Regions from separate parts of the Fulvimarina uroteuthidis genome, predicted to be linked through region 2. Evidence: predicted binding sites of a transcription regulator. Region 2 holds the regulator's gene; the other holds the start of a gene.
The links. Region 2 encodes HrcA, which represses chaperone genes, less so after heat shock. Its sites were predicted from a motif close to GTTAGCACTCNCNNNNNGNGAGTGCTAAC; they were not measured.
Positions count from the first base shown of each region.

Region 1: groES (co-chaperone GroES) is a predicted target of HrcA. The motif match lies at 1,516-1,544, and genes of this name have one in related genera.

Region 1 is NZ_JAXLPB010000002.1:940,957-951,774, forward strand. It holds gene groL (chaperonin GroEL) at 1-1,062, opposite strand, end outside; gene groES (co-chaperone GroES) at 1,150-1,446, opposite strand; gene U0C82_RS09190 (TIGR01459 family HAD-type hydrolase) at 1,719-2,579, shown strand; gene U0C82_RS09195 (bifunctional riboflavin kinase/FAD synthetase) at 2,576-3,568, shown strand; gene U0C82_RS09200 (SDR family NAD(P)-dependent oxidoreductase) at 3,565-4,284, shown strand; gene U0C82_RS09205 (SDR family NAD(P)-dependent oxidoreductase) at 4,281-5,015, shown strand; gene ileS (isoleucine--tRNA ligase) at 5,297-8,413, shown strand; gene U0C82_RS09215 (hypothetical protein) at 8,626-9,303, shown strand; gene U0C82_RS09220 (nucleoside deaminase) at 9,322-9,783, opposite strand; gene U0C82_RS18945 (pseudouridine synthase) at 9,949-10,818, shown strand, end outside.
Region 2 is NZ_JAXLPB010000009.1:42,029-52,846, reverse strand. It holds gene U0C82_RS18165 (MFS transporter) at 1-468, shown strand, start outside; gene grpE (nucleotide exchange factor GrpE) at 567-1,259, opposite strand; gene hrcA (heat-inducible transcriptional repressor HrcA) at 1,436-2,539, opposite strand; gene U0C82_RS18150 (3'(2'),5'-bisphosphate nucleotidase CysQ family protein) at 2,658-3,473, opposite strand; gene metH (methionine synthase) at 3,523-7,275, opposite strand; gene U0C82_RS18140 (Uma2 family endonuclease) at 7,471-8,091, shown strand; gene U0C82_RS18135 (alpha/beta hydrolase) at 8,147-9,085, opposite strand; gene corA (magnesium/cobalt transporter CorA) at 9,090-10,181, opposite strand; gene U0C82_RS18125 (HNH endonuclease) at 10,361-10,684, shown strand; gene U0C82_RS18120 (DUF1206 domain-containing protein) at 10,726-10,818, opposite strand, start outside.

The sequences.
Region 1 (10,818 bases), on a different contig from region 2:
TTCGATCTGGGCCTTGATCTGGCCGACGCGGGCCTTGATCTGCTCGGATTCACCGGCACCATCGACGATGGTCGTGTTTTCCTTGGTGATCTGGACCTTCTTGGCGCGGCCGAGCATGTCGAGCGTGACATTCTCGAGCTTGATGCCGACATCTTCCGAGACGACCGTGCCGCCGGTGAGGATCGCGATGTCCTCGAGCATGGCCTTGCGGCGATCGCCGAAGCCGGGTGCCTTGACGGCCGCGATCTTCAGGCCGCCGCGCAGCTTGTTGACGACGAGCGTTGCGAGCGCCTCGCCCTCGACGTCTTCCGCGATGATGATGAGGGGCTTGGACGACTGGACGACCGATTCCAGAACCGGAAGCAGCGCCTGAAGGTTCGAGAGCTTCTTCTCGTGCAGGAGAATGTAGGCGTCCTCGAGCTCGGCGACCATCTTCTCGGCATTGGTCACGAAGTAGGGCGACAGGTAGCCGCGGTCGAACTGCATGCCTTCGACGACTTCGAGCTCGGTCTCGGCGGTCTTGGCTTCCTCGACGGTGATGACACCCTCATTGCCGACCTTCTGCATGGCCGAGGCGATCATCTCGCCGATTTCCTTCTCGCCGTTCGCCGAGATGGTGCCGACCTGGGCGACTTCGTCCGAAGTGTCGATCGAGCGGGCAGCCGAGCCGAGGGCTTCGACGACCTTGGCAACGGCCTGGTCGATGCCGCGCTTGACGTCCATCGGGTTCATGCCGGCGGCAACGGCCTTGGCACCCTCGCGAACGATCGCCTGGGCGAGAACCGTCGCGGTGGTGGTGCCGTCGCCGGCCTTGTCGTTGGTCTTCGAGGCCACTTCGCGCACCATCTGGGCGCCCATGTTCTCGAACTTGTCCTCGAGCTCGATTTCCTTGGCGACCGAGACGCCGTCCTTGGTGATGCGCGGTGCGCCGAAGGACTTGTCGATCACGACGTTGCGGCCCTTGGGACCGAGCGTGACCTTCACCGCGTCGGCGAGAATGTCGACGCCGCGCAGCATGCGTTCACGAGCGTCGCGGCCGAATTTAACTTCTTTAGCTGCCATGTTGGCTTTCTCCTCAGCGCGCCGTCAAAGGCCACGCCTTGTTGATTTCGAATGAAAAAGAGTGCGTTGGGGTCCGGTGCGGCCGGGTTAGCCGACGACGCCCATGATGTCGGACTCTTTCATGATCAGCAGGTCCTCGCCGCCGAGCTTCACCTCGGTGCCCGACCACTTGCCGAACAGGACGCGGTCGCCTGCCTTGACGTCGAGCGGGATGACCTTGCCGGAATCGTCGCGCGCACCGGTGCCGATGGCGACGATCTCGCCTTCCTGCGGCTTTTCCTTTGCGGTGTCGGGAATGATGATCCCGCCCTTCGTCTTCGCTTCGGACTCGACGCGGCGAACGAGCACGCGGTCGTGGAGCGGACGGAAATTCGCATCTGCCATGTTCTTGGAACCCTTGTTGTGCGACTGCCGGACCCTTCGAGAGGTATAGGCATCCGGCGAATGAATGGTCTTGGCACTCTCCGAGGGAGAGTGCTAACAGGGCCGGAGATAGGCGATGGGGCGCGGGCGCGTCAAGCGGGGACTTGCAAAAAATGTCGCGGCCTGGCCCGGATGTGGAGGCGGTCCGGCCGCAACGCAAGGTCCCAGTCTTGACCGCGCTCCCGTCTTGCCCCTAACGCCAAGTCTTGAGCTTTTGACGAACTGGAGACCGAATGGCCGAGGCGAGCGCCCACCCCGTGCGAAGGATCGACGCCCTCAAGGAGATCGCGCGCGACTACGACGCGATCGTCTGCGACGTGTGGGGCGTGGTTCACAACGGCGTCTCGAAGTTCGCCTCCGCCGAGGATGCTCTGACCTCGGCCCGGCACGACGGCGTCAAGGTTGTTCTCCTCACCAACTCGCCCCGCCCGCACGATGGCGTGATCGACCAGCTCGACGCCATGGGCTTCGACCGCAACGCCTATGATCATGTCGTCACCTCGGGCGATGCGACCCGCGACCTCATCCAAAAGGGCGAAGGCGCGATCTTCCATCTCGGGCCAAAGCGCGATCTCGATGTCTTCAAGGATCTCGGCGTGGACCTCGTTCCGCTGGAAGAGGCGTCGCGGATCGTCGCGACAGGCCTCTTCGACGACGAGAACGAGACGCCCGACGACTATCGCGACCTGTTGCGGGATCTGCGCGAGCGCGAACTGACGATGATCTGCGCCAATCCCGACATCGTCGTCCACCGCGGCGAGCGGCTGATCTATTGCGCCGGTTCGATCGCCCGCGAATATGGAAGCCTCGGCGGCAAGGTCGCGTTCGCGGGCAAGCCGCACCGCCCGATCTACGAGCTGGCGCGCGAGACGATGGGGTTGGGCGAGGATGCCGACGCCGGGATCCTGGCGATCGGCGACGGAATGCCCACGGATATTCGCGGCGCCAATGCGTTCGGCGTCGACGCGCTCTTCATCACCCGCGGCATCCACGGCGACGAACTGAACGCGGGCGATCCGAGCGCCGAGAGCGTGACGCGGCTTCTGGACCAGAACGGTCTTGCCGCGCGCTACTTCATGCCGGCCCTGAAGTGAGCGAGACCGCGCAGCACAAGGCGATCCGCCGCCTCGGAGCGGTCGCGGACTGCCCCGAAGCATTGCGGGGCGGCGTCGTCGCGATCGGCAATTTCGACGGGCTGCATCGCGGCCATCAGGCGGTCCTGGGCAAGGCGCACGACATTGCGCGCGCCGACGCCCGCCCGCTTCTGTGCCTTACCTTCGAGCCGCATCCGCGCACGGTTTTCAGCCCCGACGCGCCCGTTGCGCGCATCACGCCGGCACCGATGAAGGCCCGGCTGCTCGGGCTTCTCGGCTTCGACGCGGTGATCGAACAGAACTTCACCCGCGCCTTCGCCGGCATCGCGCCGGAAGCGTTCGAGACCGATATCCTCGCCGGCGCCCTCGGGGCGGCGCATGTCGTGGCCGGGTTCGATTTCCACTACGGCGCACGGCGCTCCGGCACCCCCGCCAGCCTCGTCGCGGCGGGCGCGCGGTTCGGCTTCGGCGCGACGCTGGTTCCCGAATTCGACGATGAGGGCGGCACCGTCATCTCGTCGAGTCGCATCCGCACGGCGCTCCGGAGCGGGGCCGTCGAGGCGGCCGCGGGGCTTCTCGGCTATCGCTTCACGATCCGCGGCCAGGTCGTCCACGGCAAGAAGCTCGGGCGCACCCTCGGCTATCCGACGGCCAATCTGGTTCTCGAGGACGAACTTCTCGCCCACGGCATCTACGCCGTCCGCTTCCGGCGCGCCGACGGAACGCTGCATGACGGCGTGGCGAGCTATGGCCGGCGCCCCACCTTCGACGACGGGGCGGCGCTGTTCGAAACCTTCCTGTTCGACTTTGCCGGCGATCTCTACGGCGAGACCGTCGAGGTCGCCGTGGTCTCGCGGCTGCGGGGCGAGGTGAAGTTCGACAGCGCCGAGGCGCTCGTCGTCCAGATGGACAAGGATGCGGCGGAGGCCCGCGCGATGCTCGCGGACCTGTCGCCGCTCTCGCCGCTCGACCGGGCGCTCGTCTTTTGAGCGACGGCCCCGCGCGGCGTCCCGTGGCGCTGGTCACCGGGTCGACCTCCGGCCTCGGCCTCTGCCTCGCCCGGCGGCTGGAGGGGCGTTACCGCCTGATCCTCGCCGGCCGCCGCGACCGGTTTCCAGGGCCTCTGCCCGAGGGCGCGATCTATGTCGCCGCCGACCAGGCCGATCCGCATGCGGCGAGCCAGGCGATCGAGACGAGGCTTGCGGAGGCGGGGATCGATCGGTTGAATCTCGCCTTCCTCAATGCCGGGACCGGAACCTACGGCGACCCGTTCGACGAGGATACGGCGTCCGTCCGCCGGACGCTCGCGGTCAATCTCGAAGCGCCGCTCCTCCTGTCGCATGCGCTGTTTGCCCGTCTCCAGTCCGCTTCGGGCCGCCTCGTGCTGATCGGCTCGGTCGCGCGCACCGGCTCGGCGAACCTTGCCGCCTATGCCGCGTCCAAGGGCGGGCTCGACGCGCTCGCCCGGGCGCTCGGGGAGGAATGGCGCGGCCGCGTCGCCGTGTCGATGATCCATCCGGGGCCGATCGCGACCGGCATGCACGAAAAGGCCGGCTTCGATCCGAAGGGCCTTCGCCGCTTCTTCGCGAGCCCCGAGCGCATGGCCGCAATGGTGGAGCGCGCGGTCGAGGCCGGACGTTCGCGCGCGGTCCTCGGGTCCGCGGCGACGCTCGCCCATCTCATCGGCTCCGGAATGCGCCGATGAAGCGTGCCCTGATCACCGGTGCTGCGGCAGGTCTCGGCGAGGCGATGGCGCGCGAACTCGTCCGCGACGGTTTCGAGATCGTCGGCCTCGATCGCAGCGAAGGCCCCCACGTGACGCTCCGCGCCGACCTGTCGGTGCCGCGCGAGGTCGATCGCGCGCTGGACGTCGCGCTTTCGCGCGGGCCCTACGATCTCGTGGTCCTCAATGCCGGCGTCTCGGCGACGGGACGGTTCGAGCAGATTCCGGTGGAGGCCCACCGCACGGTTCTGGCGGTGAACGCGCAAGCGCCGATCGTGCTTGCCCACGGGCTGGTGCGCGCAGGCGGGCTGGCTCCGCGGGCGCGGCTCGTCTTCGTGTCCTCGCTGTCGCACTTCGTCGGCTATCCGGGCGCGGCAAGCTACGCCGCCTCCAAATCGGCGCTTGCCGTCTATGCGCGGAGCATTGCCCGGCCCATGAGACGGCGCGGCCATTCGGTGACGCTCGCCTGTCCGGGGCCGATGAAGACCGCACAGGCCGAGCGGCACGCGCCGCCCGGCGCCCGCGACGACAGGCGCATGGATGCGGCGGACGCCGCGCGAGCGATCCTGAAGGCCGCCCGCGCGGGGCGCGCCTTGAGCGTGCCGGGTCCGGCGAACCGGGCGGGCTGGCTGTTCGGGCGCCTGGCGCCGGCTCTTGCGGCCCGCACCATGCGCAGGCTGATCTACGACAAGCTCGACCGCGACGTCTGGTAGGGCGAAACGAGGGGCGTGGGCGCGGGCGCGCGACGTTCTTCCCAATCCGGTCAACGCTTGCTAAAGACGGCGCATGTTAAAGGCGCGCTTCTCCCTTCGGGTCATACGAATTAGCCGCCCGGCCCTCTGACCGCCGTTCACCATCGAGCGACGAGGGACCGGGACGACGCATCACGCGCCTGCGTATCCGCCATTTCGAGCGGACGCGACACCGAATTTTCCAACGCGCCGCGATCCGCTTTCGCCGATGACGTGGCCGCCATTCTGGACAGACGAGACCGATGAGCGAGACGAAAACGCCGGGCGAGACCACGCCGGAGACCGTCGATTATTCCAAGACCCTGTTCCTGCCGCAGACGGAGTTTCCGATGCGCGCCGGGCTTCCCAAGGTCGAGCCGGAATGGATCGCCCGATGGGACGCGATGGACCTTTACGGCCAGTTGCGAAAGGCCGGCGAGGGCCGTCCCCGATACGTGCTGCACGACGGCCCGCCCTATGCCAACGGCAATCTCCATATCGGCCACGCGCTGAACAAGGTGCTGAAGGACGTCATCACCCGCTCGTTCCAGATGCGCGGATACGACGCCAACTACGTGCCGGGCTGGGATTGCCACGGCCTGCCGATCGAATGGAAGATCGAGGAGCAGTACCGGGCGAAGGGCAAGAACAAGGACGAGGTGCCGACCAACGAATTCCGCCAGGAGTGCCGGGATTTCGCCGCGCACTGGGTGGGCGTCCAGACCGAGGAGTTCCGCCGTCTCGGCGTCGAGGGCGATTTCAAGGATCCGTACCTCACCATGCGCTTCTCGTCCGAAGCGGTGATCGCGGGCGAACTTTTGAAGTTCGCCATGTCGGACCAGCTCTATCGCGGCTCCAAGCCCATCATGTGGTCGGTGGTGGAGAAGACGGCGCTGGCGGAAGCCGAGGTCGAATATCAGGATTACGAATCCGACACGGTCTGGGTGAAGTTTCCGGTTCAGGGAAATCGGTTCCCTTCTAGCAAAGGGGAGCTTTACGATAGGGTTGCTGATAGCAAAGCGTTTATCGTCATCTGGACCACGACGCCCTGGACCATCCCGGGCAACCGGGCGATCACCTATTCGGACCGTGTCGCTTACGGACTTTATGAAGTCACGGCCCCGGACGACGCGGAGAACCCGCGCTGGGCCATGCATGGAGAGCGCTATCTTCTGGCCGATGCGCTGGCCGCCGATGTCTTCGCCAAGGGCCGCGTGCCGGAAGGCGGCTGGCAGCGGGTGGCGGACGTGGCCCCGTCCGATCTCGAAGACCTTCTCTGCGATCATCCCTTGAAGGGGCTCGCCGGTGGCTACGCGTTTCCCGTCCCCCTGCTGTACGGCGCGCATGTGACGGAGGATGCGGGTACGGGCTTCGTCCACACCGCGCCCAGCCACGGGCGCGAGGATTTCGAGGCGTTCATCGACGGTCGGCGGGCGCTCGAAGCGCGCGGCATCGACGCGACGATCCCGTTCCCGGTGGACGATGCCGGCTTTTATACAAAGGAAGCGCCGGGCTTCGGACCCGACGCCCCGGAGGGGCCTGCCCGCGTCATCGACGACAAGGGCAAGAAGGGCGATGCCAACAGCCGTGTGATCGCGGCGCTGATCGAGCGCAACCATCTTCTGGCGCGCGGTCGGCTGAAGCATTCCTATCCCCATTCCTGGCGCTCCAAGAAGCCGATCATCTATCGCAACACGCCGCAATGGTTCGTCCATATGGACGAGGATCTCGGCGGGTACGGGATGGGTGGGACGGACGCTCCGACCGAAGGTCGCAAGCCCGAACGGGCGTCGGCCGACAAGGCCGCCCCCGCGGAGCGAAGCCGCGCCAGCGGCGACAGCGTGAGCGAACACAGTGACACGCTCCGCAACCGCGCCCTCAAGGCCATCGAGGACACCCGCTTCGTGCCGGCGTCCGGCCAGAACCGCCTGCGCGGCATGATCGCCGATCGGCCGGACTGGGTCCTCTCCCGGCAACGGGCATGGGGCGTGCCGATCTGCATCTTCGCCGACGAGGACGGCAACATCCTGAAGGACGATGCGGTCAACGCCCGCATTCTCGAAGCCTTCGAGGCCGAGGGGGCCGATGCCTGGTTCGCCGAGGGCGCCGCGGAGCGCTTCCTCGGCAACGAGCACGACGGTGCGACGTGGCGGCAGGTGCGCGACATTCTGGATGTGTGGTTCGATTCCGGATCGACCCACGCGTTCTGCCTGGAAAGGCGATCCGATCTCAAATGGCCGGCGGACCTTTACCTCGAAGGCTCCGACCAGCATCGCGGCTGGTTCCATTCCTCGCTGCTGGAGGCGTGCGGCACGCGCGGCCGTGCGCCCTACGACGCGGTGCTGACCCATGGCTTCGTCATGGACGAGGAGGGGCGCAAGATGTCGAAGTCCCTCGGCAACGTCGTCACCCCCCAGGAGGTGATCAAGCAGTCCGGCGCCGACATCCTGCGCCTGTGGGTCGTCTCGTCCGACTATTCGGAGGATCTGCGCCTCGGCAAGACCATTCTGCAGACAAATGTGGACAGCTATCGCAAGCTGCGCAACACGGTCCGCTGGATGCTCGGCACGCTCGCCCACGACACCGGCGAGAGCGTGCCCCATGCGCAGATGCCGGAGCTCGAGCGCCTGATGCTCCATCGCCTCGCCGAGCTGGACGAGGTCGTGCGCAAGGGCTACGACGCGTTCGACTTCAAGCGCATCGCCCGCACGCTTCTCGATTTCGTCGTCGTCGAGCTGTCGGCCTTCTACTTCGACATCCGCAAGGATGCTCTTTATTGCGATGCCCCGTCCTCGGTGCGCCGCAAGGCGGCGCTGCAGGTGGTGCGGGAGATCTTCGACCGGCTCGTCACCTGGCTCGCCCCGATGATGCCCTTCACCATGGAAGAGGCGTGGCTGTCGCGCTATCCGCAGGCGGCGTCGGTCCATCTGGAACAGTTCCGCGCGGTCGACGCGTCCTGGCGCGACGATGCGCTGGCGGCCCGGTGGCGCGACATCCGCAAGGTGCGCCGCGTCGTCATGGGCGCGCTCGAGGAACAGCGCCGGGCAAAGACGATCGGCTCCTCGCTCGAAGCCTGGCCGACCGTTCACATTCTCGACGATGGGCTCCGCGCCGTCGCCGCCTCCACCGATTTCGCCGAGGTCGCGATCACGTCAGGGCTCACCATCGAAGGCGGCGAGGGGCCGGCCGATGCGTTTCGCCTGCCCGACGCTCCGGGCGTCGGCGTCGTCTTCGCCCGGGCGGAGGGCATCAAATGCGCCCGCTCGTGGAAGATCACCGGCGATGTCGGCTCCGATCCCGAATATCCCGACGTCTCGCGGCGCGATGCCGAGGCGCTGCGCGAACTGAAGGCAGCGGGACGGCTGACGCCCGCTGCCTGAAAAAGGCCTGACGACGCAGCACGGTGCAGGGCCGCGAGCGGTGCGGCCTTGCCACAGCGGTTGACGAAGTTCTAAGGATCGTGTCGGCTGCCGCAGGGAAAGGCGTATTGTCGCCCGATTCCGGTGGCAGGGCCTTCGGGTACGACGAAGCGCGGAACGGTGGGGGCCTGATGCGCGCCCAATGGGATGGGAGCCGAGGGGGCTCATTGATGATGATTTCGACGACACACCGGCTCTTCGCCAGGCCCACCTGCCATGTCGCACTTCTCGCCGGCGTCGTGGCGCTTTCGGGATGCCTCGGTCCGACCTACGGAACCGGCACGAGCCAGGGCGAGATGCTGTTCGACGATCTGAACAATGTGGTCTCCTTCGGATCGGGCGGCGATTCCGAGCCGATCGCCTACACCGAGCGCCCGGAGTTGCGGACGCCCGAGAACACCAGCATCCTGCCGCCTCCCCAAGAGCCGGCCGCCCGTCCCGAGACCGAGTTCGAGCGCCGCCAGCGCATCCAGTCGGCGGCCTATAGCGGCGATGGCGCGGTTCCTGTCTCGCAGATGACGGGCCCGAAACCCGGCGTGACCCAGGACTATCTCGATCGCACGCGCGGCGATGGCTACGATTTCGCCGAGGTCAGAAGCCGCGACGAATCCATCACGCTCTCGCCCGCCGAACTGCGGAGCCGATCCGCGCTCGTCAGGGAGCGGATCGCGCAGAACAGCGCCGCGAACCAGAACCAGCGGCGTTACCTGTCCGAGCCTCCGCTCGAATATCGCCGGCCCTCGGCGGCGGCCCCCGTCGGCGATCCCGGGCTCGACGAAGAGGTCAAGCAGCGCCGGTTGCGCGGCTCGGAATCGCTCTTCTCCAAGGTCGGCGATCTCCTGCCGTTCTAGGATGCCGGCCGCGCGCCATCAGGGCTCGGGGTCCGACGAGCGCCGCGCCGCGAAGAACGTCTTGAGGAGGGCCGCGCTCTCGGTCTCCGAAAGCGCGGAATAGACCTCCGGCGCATGATGACAGGTGGGCTGGGCGAAGAACCGGCCGCCGCTTTCCACCGCGCCGCCCTTCGCGTCGGCCGCGCCGAAGTAAAGCCGCCTCAGCCGCGCGAACGAGATCGCACCGGCGCACATGGCGCAGGGCTCCAGCGTGACGTAGAGATCGCACCCGGTCAGCCGCTCGGCGGCAAGGGCCGAACAGGCGCGGCGTATGGCGAGGATTTCCGCGTGGGCCGTCGGATCGTTGCGCGCCCGCGTCTCGTTGCCGGCGCGCGCGACCACGTCTCCGTTCCTCACGATCACCGCGCCGACCGGAACTTCGCCGCGCAGGGCCGCCGCGCGGGCCTCTTCGAGAGCCTCGTCCATGAAGCGCCGGGTCATGGGATCGGGTCCTCTCTCTCGCCAAGCGTGCCGCGACCTGATAGAGCGCTTGGCACAAACGCGCCAGCAATGGACGCAAACGGATTTCGGGCGTCTGACGAAAGGCGCCCCGCGTTGATGGGCCCTCCAGCGTCAAGACGCCGACCGCCCGCAGGACAAGATAATATGAGTGACGACGACAGTGACAAGCGCGGCGGTCCCAAGGGCGGCCGGCCGACGGCAGGCGGTTTCCGCCGCAGCGGTCCCGGCGCCGGCAGCGAGCCGGCGAAGGCCGCGTCCGGCGCAAAGCCGCGCGGCCGGGATGCAAGGACCGAGGGCGGCGGGGCGAAGCCCTTCACGCCGAAAAGCCGGGGCATGAAGTCCCATGGCGGGGCCGGCGAGGGCGAGGCGCCGCGTAAGCCCAAGAGTTACGGCATGCGCAGCCATGACCGGCCTGCCGGTGGCGAGGGCGCGCCCCGTCCAAGACCCGCCGAAGGCGCGCCGCGCGGCGAGCGTCCCGCAAGGAGCGAGGCCCCGCGCGGCGAGCGCAAGCCGTTCGCCGGGTCTCGCGACGGCGAGCGCAAGACCGGTTTCGAGCGCCGCGAAGAGGGTGGCGACAGCCGTCCGCGAGCCGATCGACCGCAGCGCACCGAGCGTCCCGAGCGCGCCTTCAAGCCGCGGGGCGACCGGCCCGAACGCGGCGGCGACCGCCCGGCGAAGCGCTTCGACAAGGTCGGGGAACGCGGCGCGGCACGGCCGCGCGACGAAGGCGGCGGCTTCAGGCGCCGTCCCGTCGAGGACGCCTCCTCGGTCTCGGCCCAGCCCGTCGACATGCGCATCGCGCGCCGGCTTGCGCGCGCGGGCGTCGCCTCGCGGCGCGACGCCGAAGGCATGATCGCCGACGGGCGCGTGAAGGTGAACGGCAAGATCATCGATTCGCCCGCGCTCGACGTGAAGCCCACCGACCGGATCGAGGTCGACAATGCGCCGCTGCCCCAGACCGAGCGCACGCGGCTCTGGCTGTTCAACAAGCCGGCCGGAACGGTGACGACGAAC
Region 2 (10,818 bases):
CTCGGCGTGACGCTCGCCGCGTCCGGCTTCGGCTTTGCCGCCTTCTCGATCGCGATGGCCCTGTTCCGGTTCGTCGGCGACGGCATTCGCGAGCGGTTGGGAGCGGTGAAGACCGTGCGCCTCTCGCTGCTCGTCGCCCTCGCCGGCCTGTCGGTTCTGATCATCGCCGACACGCTCACAACGGCGCTCGCGGGATTTCTGATTCTCGGCGTCGGGCTGTCGAACGTGGTGCCGATCGCGTTTTCGGCCGCCGGCAACGTCAAGGGACTGGCCGACGGGACCGGCATCTCGATCGCCTCGGCCATCGCCTATTCCGGCGGCCTCGTCGCGCCCGCGCTCGTCGGGCTGTTCGCCGACGCGTTCGGCTTCTCGACGATCTTCATGGCGCTCGCGCTGCTGTGCCTCGGGATCATCCTGTCGGCTCATCTCCTTCGCGGAGCCGACCGGGCGAATGCCGCCGAGGTCTGAAGGACGCGTCAACGACCGCACCGCACAACAACGCCCCGCAACCGGACCGGCTGCGGGGCGTCTCGTCCTTCGCGGATCGTCACCGATCGGCCTCGCGCTCAGAGCGCGCTGCCGGGCTCGCTTCCCTGACCGCTGGTCGCATTGGTCTGCAGGTCCTCGCCATCGTCCTGGCCATCCTCGGCCTTGCGGGCACCGGCCTTCGGGCCGCCCTTGGCGACCCCGACCATCGCCGGGCGCAACACCCGCTCGCCGATGGCGTAGCCTGCCTGGACCACCTGAACGACGGTGTTGTTCGGAACGTCCGGGTTCGGAACCTCGAACATGGCCTGGTGGAAGTTCGGATCGAACTTCTGGCCTTCCGGCTCGAGCTTCCTGACGCCGTGCTTCTCGAGCGATGCCTGGAGGCTGCGCTCGGTCATCTCGACGCCCTCGATCAGGGCCGTCATGCCGTTCTCGCCGCCCGCACGCGCCTCGTCGGGCACGGCCTCGACGGCGCGGCGCAGATTGTCGGCGACGGACAGGACCTCGCGGGCAAAGTTGGTGACGGCGTAGATGCGGGCATCCCTCACCTCGCGCTCGGTGCGCCGACGCAGGTTCTCCATGTCGGCCGCAAGACGCAGAAGCCGATCCTTCACATCCTCGTTCTCGGTCTCGAGCGCGACGATGCGGGCCTCGTAGCGCTCGGCTGCCGCCTCGTTCTCTTCCGCCGCCTCGGACTCGGCGTAGGAAAAGGCCTCGTCATCTTCGCCCTCGACGTTTGCGAATTCGCTTCTGCCGGTCTCGCTCATCATGCGTGGCTCTCGTCCTTCGTCAGTCTTCGTGGGTTCGCGCGCCGGGCCCCGACCCTCCTTCGAAGATGGATCATCGCCCCGACGCTCTCGATTCTCATCGCGATCATGTCTCGCGCATATCGAATTGAACGGCCGGAAAATCAAGCCTGCCCCCGGTCGATCGGCATAATCGCCGGTCAGGCCCGGGACAGGAGGCGGGAGACGAGCCGTGCGGTGTAGTCGACCATGGGAACGATCCGGCGATAGTTCAGCCGCGTCGGGCCGATGACGCCGACCGCGCCGATCACCCGCTCCGGGCCGCTGCCCGCGGTCTCGTTGGCGTAAGGGGCGACGACGAGCGAGGATCCGGAAAGCGAGAACAGCGTGTTCTCCGAACCGATGAAGATGCGCACCCCGTCACCCTTCTCGGCCAGCCCGAGAAGCTCGATCATGCCGCTCTTGGTCTCCAGATCATCGAACAGGAGACGCAGCCGTTCCAGATCCTCAGCCGCGGTGACGTTTTCGAGGAGATTGGCCCGCCCCCGCACGATGAGCCGGGACGGCTGGCCGGCGCTCGCACCGGACCACACCGCAAGTCCCTGCTCGACGAGCTGCTGCGACAGGACATCGAGAGCGGCGGTCGTGTCGGTCTTCAACTGCCCGATGCGCAACCGCGCTTCCGCAAGGGTGCGTCCCGCCACATGGGCGTTGAGAAAATTGGCCGCTTCCACCAGTTGCGACGGCGTCACCCCCGCCGGCAGATCGAAGAGCCGGTTCTCGACCTCGCCCTTCTCGCCGACCAGCACGGCCAGCGCCCTTGTCGGCTCCAGCCGGATGAACTCGACATGCTTGAGGCGCAGGTCCGAGGTCGCGGTCAGGACGATGCCGGCGCCGCGCGAGAGCCCCGACAGAAGCTGGCTGGCTTCGGTGAGAAGCGCGTCGAACGGGCGGCCGTCGCCGGCCAGGCGAACCTTTTCCTCGATCTCCTCGCGCTCGGAATGGCCGAGATCGCCGACTTCCAGAAAGGCGTCGACGAAGAAGCGCAGGCCGAGCTCGGTCGGCATCCGGCCAGCGCTGATATGGGGGGAGTAGATGAGGCCGAGCGATTCCAGGTCGCTCATGACGTTGCGCACCGAGGCCGGCGAGAGCGATGTCGTCAGGAGCTTGGACAGCATGCGCGAACCGACCGGCTCGCCCTGATCGAGATAGCTTTCGACGATTAGCCGGAAGATCTCCCGCGAGCGGGCATCGAGCGGATGGGGATGCGGAAGATCGCCGTGCGGGTGCTTCAGTTCGGTCATGGCCTCAGGTGAACAAGCATCGAAGGCCTTAGCATAGGCAGGCCGATGCCGGACTTAAAGCCCGCTTCGAACCGCCGGCCGAAAGATCGCCCGGCCGCCCCGGCCGGAAAGCCTGACGTCAGGACCCGGTGATGATGCCCTTGCGCTTCAGCAGCGCCGGATCGCCGAGCGCGACGAAGAAGCCGTTGGCGAAGACGTCTTCGCCCGGCCGATGGGTCCGGCCGTAGACGAGCGGCTTGCCGGCCGGGGTCACCATGCGCCCGCCCGAAGCGCGCAGCACCGCATCGCCCGCCGCCGTGTCCCACTGCATGGTCCGCCCGAAGCGCGGATAAAGGTCCGCCTTGCCCTCGGCGATCAGGCAGATCTTCAGGGACGAGCCCACCAATTTCATGCGCGCGACGCCGAGACCCTCCAGATAGGTCCTCGTCGGTCCGCTGAGATGATTGCGGCTCGCCACCACATCGAGCGCGGCACCGGCCGTGCGCACGGCGAGCTTCGTCGTCCGGCCGCCCAGTTCGAGCACGGGTTCGAGGCCGAGTCCCCCGTAATAGACGGCGCCGGTTTCCGGCACGCCGACACAGCCGAACACCGGCACGCCGTTCTCGATGACGGCGATGTTCACCGTATAGTCGGGTTTGCCGGCGATGTAGCTTTTCGTGCCGTCGAGCGCATCGACCAGGAAGAAGACCGCGCCGACATCGGGGATGCGGCCTTCGCAGAACCGCTCCTCGGCGATGATCGGCGCCTGGAAACGGGCTTCGAGATGGTTGGTGATCGCCTTTTCGGCGGCCCTGTCGGCGACGGTGACGGGCGAATCGTCCAGCTTGTACTCGACCTGCACCGCCGCCTTCTGGCCGACGATCGCGGCCATGCCGAGCCGGACGGCGGCGATGATCTCGTGCGGATCGATGTCCGCCGTCGTCGGGGGCGTCAAAGGCGGGTCTCCGCGCGGTTTCGTGACGGACGGGTGCGTTCGAAGGCCGCTATTCGGCGGCCTCCGCCGCGACGGGTGCGGCCTGCTTCGGCACGTAGTTGAGGACCGGGCCGAGCCAGCGCTCGATCTCCTCGACCGGCATGCCCTTGCGGTGGGCATAGTCGAGGACCTGATCGCGCTCGACCTTGGCGACGCCGAAATAATAGCTCTCCGGATGGCCGATATACAGCCCCGAGACCGACGATCCCGGCCACATGGCGAAGCTCTCGGTCAGCCGCACGCCGATCTTGGCTTCGGCGTCGAGCAGCGCGAACAGGGTTTCCTTCTCGGTGTGGTCCGGCTGGGCCGGGTAGCCCGGCGCGGGCCGGATGCCGGCATAGGTCTCGGCGATCAGCTCCTCGTTCGAGATCGCCTCGTCCGGCGCATAGCCCCAGAACTCCTTGCGCACGCGCTCGTGCATGCGTTCGGCGAACGCTTCGGCGAAACGGTCGGCCAGCGCCTTCACGAGGATCGCGGCGTAATCGTCGTTGGCCTTGGCGAAGCGGTTGGCGATCGCCTCCTCCTCGATGCCGGCCGTCACGACGAACCCGCCGACATAGTCCTTTTTGCCGCTGTCCCTCGGGGCGACGAAATCGGCCATGGCCACGTTCGGCCGGTCGCCACGCTTGGTGAGCTGCTGGCGCAGCGTGTAGAAGGTCGCCAGCTCGTCGGTCCGCTCGTGGTCGGCGTAAAGACGGATGTCGTCGCCGACGGAATTGGCCGGCCAGAAACCGACGACGGCCTTCGGCTTGAACCATTTCTCGTCGATGATCTGCTTCAGCATGGCCTGGGCGTCGTCCCACAGCGAACGGGCGGTCTCGCCCTGACGCTCGTCCGTGAGAATGTCGGGATAGCGGCCCTTGAGCTCCCACGCCTGGAAGAACGGCGTCCAGTCGATGCAGGCGGCGAGGTCTTCAAGGTCCCAGTCCTCGAACACGCGCACGCCTTCGAGCGCCGGCCGCACCGGCTCGTAAGCCTCCCAGTCGATCTTCACCGGATTGGCGCGGGCCTCGGCAAGGCTCAGGCGCTTCTTGTCGCGCTCGGAGCGCAGATGCTTCTCGGCGACCTCGGCATATTCGGTGCGCACCTTCTCGATCGCCGCGACGCGATGCTCCTTCGACAAAAGGTTCGAGACGACGCCGACGGCGCGGGACGCGTCGTTGACGTGCACGGCCTGGCCGCGCTCGTAGGCCGGATGGATCTTCACCGCCGTGTGGACACGGCTGGTCGTCGCCCCGCCGATGAGCAGCGGAATGTCGAAGCCCTGGCGCTCCATCTCGGCGGCGACGTTCACCATCTCGTCGAGGGACGGGGTGATGAGGCCGGACAGGCCGATGATATCGACCTTCTCGTCGCGCGCGGTCTGCAGGATCCTGGCCGCGGGCACCATGACGCCGATGTCGATGACGTCGTAATTGTTGCAGGCCAGGACGACGCCGACGATGTTCTTGCCGATATCGTGCACGTCGCCCTTCACGGTCGCCATCAGGATCTTGCCCTTGGCTTCCTGCTTGCCGCTCTTCTCCGCCTCCATGTACGGATTGAGATAGGCGACGGCCTGCTTCATGACGCGCGCCGACTTCACGACCTGGGGCAGGAACATCTTGCCGGCACCGAACAGGTCGCCGACGATGTTCATGCCGTCCATCAGCGGGCCTTCGATGACGTGGAGCGGGCGTGTCGCCTCGCGGCGGGCCTCTTCCGTATCCTCGATGATGAATTCGGTGATGCCGTTGACGAGCGCGTGGGACAGGCGCTCCTTCACCGGCTTCTCGCGCCAGGACAGGTCCTTCTCCTTGCCCTTGGAGCCGCCCTGCCCCTTGTAGCGCTCGGCGAGTTCCAAAAGGTTTTCGGTCGGGCTGATCCCGTTCGCCGGCTTGCGGTTGAGGACGACGTCCTCGCACGCCTCGCGCAGTTCCGGGTCGATCGCGTCGTAGACGACGAGCTGACCGGCATTGACGATGCCCATGTCCATGCCCGCCTGGATGGCGTGATAGAGGAACACGGCATGCATCGCCTCGCGCACCGGCTCGTTGCCGCGGAACGAAAAGGACAGGTTGGACACGCCGCCGGAAATGTGGACGTGCGGAAGGGTGTCGCGGATCTCGCGGGTCGCCTCGATGAAGTCGACGCCGTAATTGTCGTGCTCCTCGATTCCCGTCGCGACCGCGAAGATGTTGGGATCGAAGACGATGTCTTCCGGCGGGAATCCGACCTCGTCGACGAGAATGCGATAGGCGCGCGTGCAGATCTCGACCTTGCGCTCCTTCGTGTCGGCCTGGCCCTTCTCGTCGAAGGCCATGACGACGACGGCCGCGCCGTAGTCGCGCACGAGGCGCGCATGCTTGCGGAAAGCGTCCTCGCCCTCCTTCATGGAGATCGAGTTCACCAGCGCCTTGCCCTGGACGCGCTTCAGCCCGGCCTCGATCACCTCGAACTTCGAGGAATCGATCATGACCGGCACCCGCGCAATATCGGGTTCGGAGGCGATGAGGTTCAGATATTCGATCATCACCTGTTCGGAATCGATCAGGCCCTCGTCCATGTTGATGTCGATGATCTGCGCGCCATTCTCGACCTGCTGGCGCGCGACGTCGAGGGCGGCGGCGTAATCGCCGTCCTTGATCAGCTTGCGGAAGCGGGCCGAGCCGGTCACGTTGGTGCGCTCGCCCACATTGACGAACGGAATCTCGGAGGTGAGCGTGAACGGCTCGAGGCCGGAGAGGCGCATCATGGGCTTGCGCGCGGGGACGGCGCGCGGCTTGTACTTCGCGACGGCCTTGGCGACGGCCGCGATGTGATCGGGCGTCGAGCCGCAGCATCCGCCGACGATGTTGACGAGGCCGTCGCTCGCGAACTTCTCGACTTCCGCGCCCATGGCCTCCGGGCTCTGGTCGTACTCGCCGAACTCGTTGGGCAGGCCCGCATTCGGATAGGCGCAGACGAAGGTGTCGGCAACGCTCGCGATCTCGGCGAGATGGTCGCGCATGGCTTCGGCGCCGAGCGCGCAGTTGAGGCCGACGGTGAACGGCTTGGCGTGGCGCACGGAGTTCCAGAACGCGGTCGGCGTCTGGCCGGACAGGGTGCGGCCGGACAGGTCGGTGATGGTGCCGGACAGCATGACCGGCAGCCGCACGCCCATCGCCTCGAAGGTCTCCTCGCAGGCGAAGATCGCCGCCTTGGCGTTCAGCGTATCGAAGATCGTCTCGATGAGGATGATGTCCGCGCCGCCGTCGATCAGACCGCGCAACTGCTCCGCGTAGGCGATGCGCAGATCGTCGAAGGTGACGGCCCGGTAGCCGGGATTGTTGACGTCCGGCGAAATCGAGGCGGTGCGGTTGGTGGGGCCGAGCGCACCGGCGACGAAGCGGCGCTTGCCGTCCTTCTGTTCCGCCCGAAGGCAGGCGCGGCGGGCCAGCCGGGCGCCGTCCCGGTTCAGCTCGTAGACCTGGTCCTCCATGCCATAATCGGCCTGGGCGATGGTCGTGGAGGAAAACGTGTTGGTTTCCAGAATGTCCGCGCCGGCCATCGCGTAGCTGTAATGGATCGCCTCGATCGCCGCCGGCTGGGTGAGGTTGAGGAGATCGTTGTTGCCCTGCAGATGGCAGTCGCAATTGCCGAAGCGATGGCCGCGGAAATCGTCCTCGCCGAGCCCCAGAAGCTGGATCTCGGTTCCCATCGCGCCGTCGAGAACGAGAATGCGCTCCGACACCGCCTTCCGCAGGGCGGCGGCGGCCTCTTTGGGATTGCGCCCCTCGGTCATGGGGCCGAACAGCGTATCGGTCGCGAAGGTCTCGGCGGTGGCGGACATGGTCGTTCCTCGTTCAGGGAGCGCTTACGCTGTCACATAAAGATATGTTTATGTCAACAATCGATGCTGTACGGCTCTGCGTCGTAAGGTGGCCGCTTCTGCCCCGATAATCTAGGCTTGTCCCGCGAAAAGCATTATACTTGGCCCATGTCCGGACTTTCGAACGCCGTCTTCGACCGATACGACACGCCGCCGGGGACCACGCGGGCCGCCGAGGGGCTTGCGCGACGCCGCTTCACGGTCGCGGAGATCGAGGCCTTCGTCGAGGCCGGACTGATCTCGGAGGACGAGCGGTTCGAACTCATCGGCGGGGAGATCGTGCCCATCTCGCCCAAGGGCATTCGCCACAAGCGCCTGAAGATGTGGCTCAATGAAATCTTGATCCGCAATCTTCCCTCTGCCTACGGGGCCAATCCCGAAACCACGTTCCGGCTGTCCGAAGACACGTTTCTCGAACCCGATTTCGTCGTGTTCGATCGGGCATCCGGCCTCGCCGGGCTCAACGGCGAGACCTGCCGTCTCGCGATCGAGATCGGCGTCTCGAGCCTTCGCTACGACCAGGGCCGCAAGGCCGCGATCTACGCCGCCTTCGGCATTCGCGAACTCTGGGTCGTCGATGGCGAAAACCTCACCCTCCGCCTGTTCCGCGAGCCCGGCCCGGACGGCTACGGCCACGTGTCCGATCACGGCGCCGGGGACAGGCTGACGCCGGAGCGCGTGCCGGAGTTTTCGATGCGGCTCGCGGACTATGAGAGCTTCGAAGGCTAGGCTTCGAAGGCTAGGCGCGGCCACATGATCCACGCGCCGCTCGCAAGGCGCCCGTTCATTGCGCCTCCCGCAGGAACGCCGCGACCATCTCCTGCAACTCGCTTCCTTCGTCGATCCAGCCGGCCATCTGGAAGATGCCGTGGATCATCCCGTCGAGGCGATGGCGACGCACGGCGATGCCGGCCTCTTCCAGTCTTTCGCCGAACGCCTCGCCTTCGTCGCGCAAGGGGTCGTGCTCGCACGTCACCAGCAGCGTTCTCGGCAGGCCGGTCAAGTCCGGCGCCATCAGCGGCGAGACGTCGGGCGCGGCGCGGCCTGGTTCATCGGGCACGAACAGGGTGTTCTCGTAGATGAGCGAGGCCTGCGTCATCACATGGCCGGATTCGCTTTTCAGCGAGGCGAAATCCCGGTCCGGCCTCAGATCCGCATTCGGATAGAGCATCACCATCATGTCGGGCAGCGCCTCGCCCGCGTCGCGAAGGGCGATCGCGACAAGGGCCGCAAACATGCCGCCGATGGAATCGCCGCCGATCGCGATGCCGCTGAGCTCGCAGCCCAGTTCGCTCACCCGGTCCATCAGGTCTTTCGTCGCCGCGATGCAATCGTTCTGGGGCATCGGCGAAATGTGCTCGGGCGCCAGGCGGTAATCCACCGATGCGATCACCCGGCCCGAGGCGCGGCAGAGCTGCCGCAGCGCCGTGTCGTGGCTGTCGAGGGAGCCGGCCATCGCGCCGCCGCCATGATACCAGATCAGGAGTTGCGAACGCTCGACCATCGTCGGCTTGTAAAGCCTGACTTTGACAGGCCCCGCCGCGCCGGCGACCTCGATCTCCTCGTCGAGGATCCCGTCGGGGGCGGAACCGGAATAATCGGCCATGGCGCCGGTCATCGCGCGGGCCTGTTCCAGCCTCTGCGCGGCGTCGCGCGGGGTCACCTGGACGGAGGCCTTGCGGCCCAGATCGTCGAGAACCTGTTTGGCTTGCGGTTTCAGCATGGGTTCAGATCCAGCGCCGTTTCTTGAAATAGACGAGCAGTCCGACGGCGATCGTCAGCATGAAGCCGAGCGCCACGGGATAGCCGACGGGCGATTGGGTGAGCGGCATGTTCCACGGCGAGATGTCGGGATTGAAATTCATGCCCCAGAGCCCGGCGAGAAAGCCCAGCGGGATGAAGATCGTGGAAATGATCGTCAAAAGGTTGATCACCTCGTTGGTCTGGGCCGCCGAAAGCGTCATGTGCAGATCCACCAATCCGCTGGCGGTGTCGCGATAGGTGTCGTTCATGTCGATCAGCTGGTCGCAATGATCCTGGACGTCCGCCAGATAGATCTTCGTTTCGTCCGACAGCCAGTGCCGATCGAGCCGGATCAGGGCGTTCAGCGCATCGCGGGTCGGGCGGATGAAACGCTTCAGGGACAGCATCTCGCGGCGTATGGCATGAAGTTCGGGCACCTGGACCGCGTCGACGTTCTGGAAGATCTCGTCCTCGAGCCAGTCGATCCGCGAGGTCTGGAGATCGACGACCGGGAAATAGGCGTCCACCACCGCGTCGATCAGCGCATAGGCGAGATAGTCGGACCGGCCGGCATGAAGCCGCGGCGCGCCCTTCTCGATCCGGTTTCGCACCGGCTCGAAATTGTCGCCCCTGCGTTCCTGGAAGGTCAGGACGAAGCCGTCGCCGAAGAACAGCGACAATTGTTCGGACCCGCCCTCCAGATCCAGCATGCGCATCACGATGAAGACGTGGGATTCATAGGCGTCGCATTTGGGCCGCTGATCGGTGTTGACCACGTCTTCCAGCGCCAGGTCGTGCAGACCGAACGCAGACCCGATGCTGCGAATGAGATCGATGTCGGACAGCCCCGTCAGGTCGAGCCAGACGAGCGGCCAGTCTGCCCGTTTCGAAAGAGCGGTCGCAAGGTCGGTGCCCTCGATCCGCTCGCTGCGCCCGCCCCCGATGCCGAAAAAGGTGAGCGTCGACGCGTCCGCTTCCGGATCGGCGATGAGCTGGCCGGGCGGCGCGCCGATCTGCGAGCGCTTGAGGGTCTCGGTCTTGCGTTTCTTCCGTTTCACGAGGGGGATATGCGCCATTACCGTCCATGCCTGACAATCTGCGTGCGGACTGATCCGCCGTCCAATCCCGTCAACATGCGCGCCTTGCGCTCGGCGGCCAGTCTGCGACTGGAGAAATCGCGGTCGAATGCGGTCGGACCGGGACGCGGCGATGGGTCGCTGGCAACCGGCCGACCCATCGCATATTGTTTGAAACGATGGGAAGAAGAAGCCGCATAGAGGGACCGCCGCCGCCGCGCGAGGACGATGCCGCGCCGGTCGCCTGCTGGCTATGCGGTCGCCCGGTCGGCCGGCGCGTCGAATGGCACCACGCCAAGCCGAAGAGCCGCGGCGGACGCGACACCGTGCCGGTCCATCCGATCTGTCACCGCACCATCCATGCGACCTTTCCGAACCACCAGCTTGCCCGCATGGTGGACGATGACGTGTCGCTTGCCGAACGGCCCGAAATGGCGCCGTTTCTCGACTTCATCGCGGGCAAACCGCCGGATTTTCACGCCCCGACCCGGCGGCGGAAATAATCCGGCGGCCAGCAGCCGTGCCGAACGGGCTGTCGAACGGCCTATTGCGCCATCGCCTTCAGCTTGGCCGCCATCGTCTCGACATCGTCGCCCGAAACGCGCGGCACGATGCGATAGCGCGCATTGACGAAGCA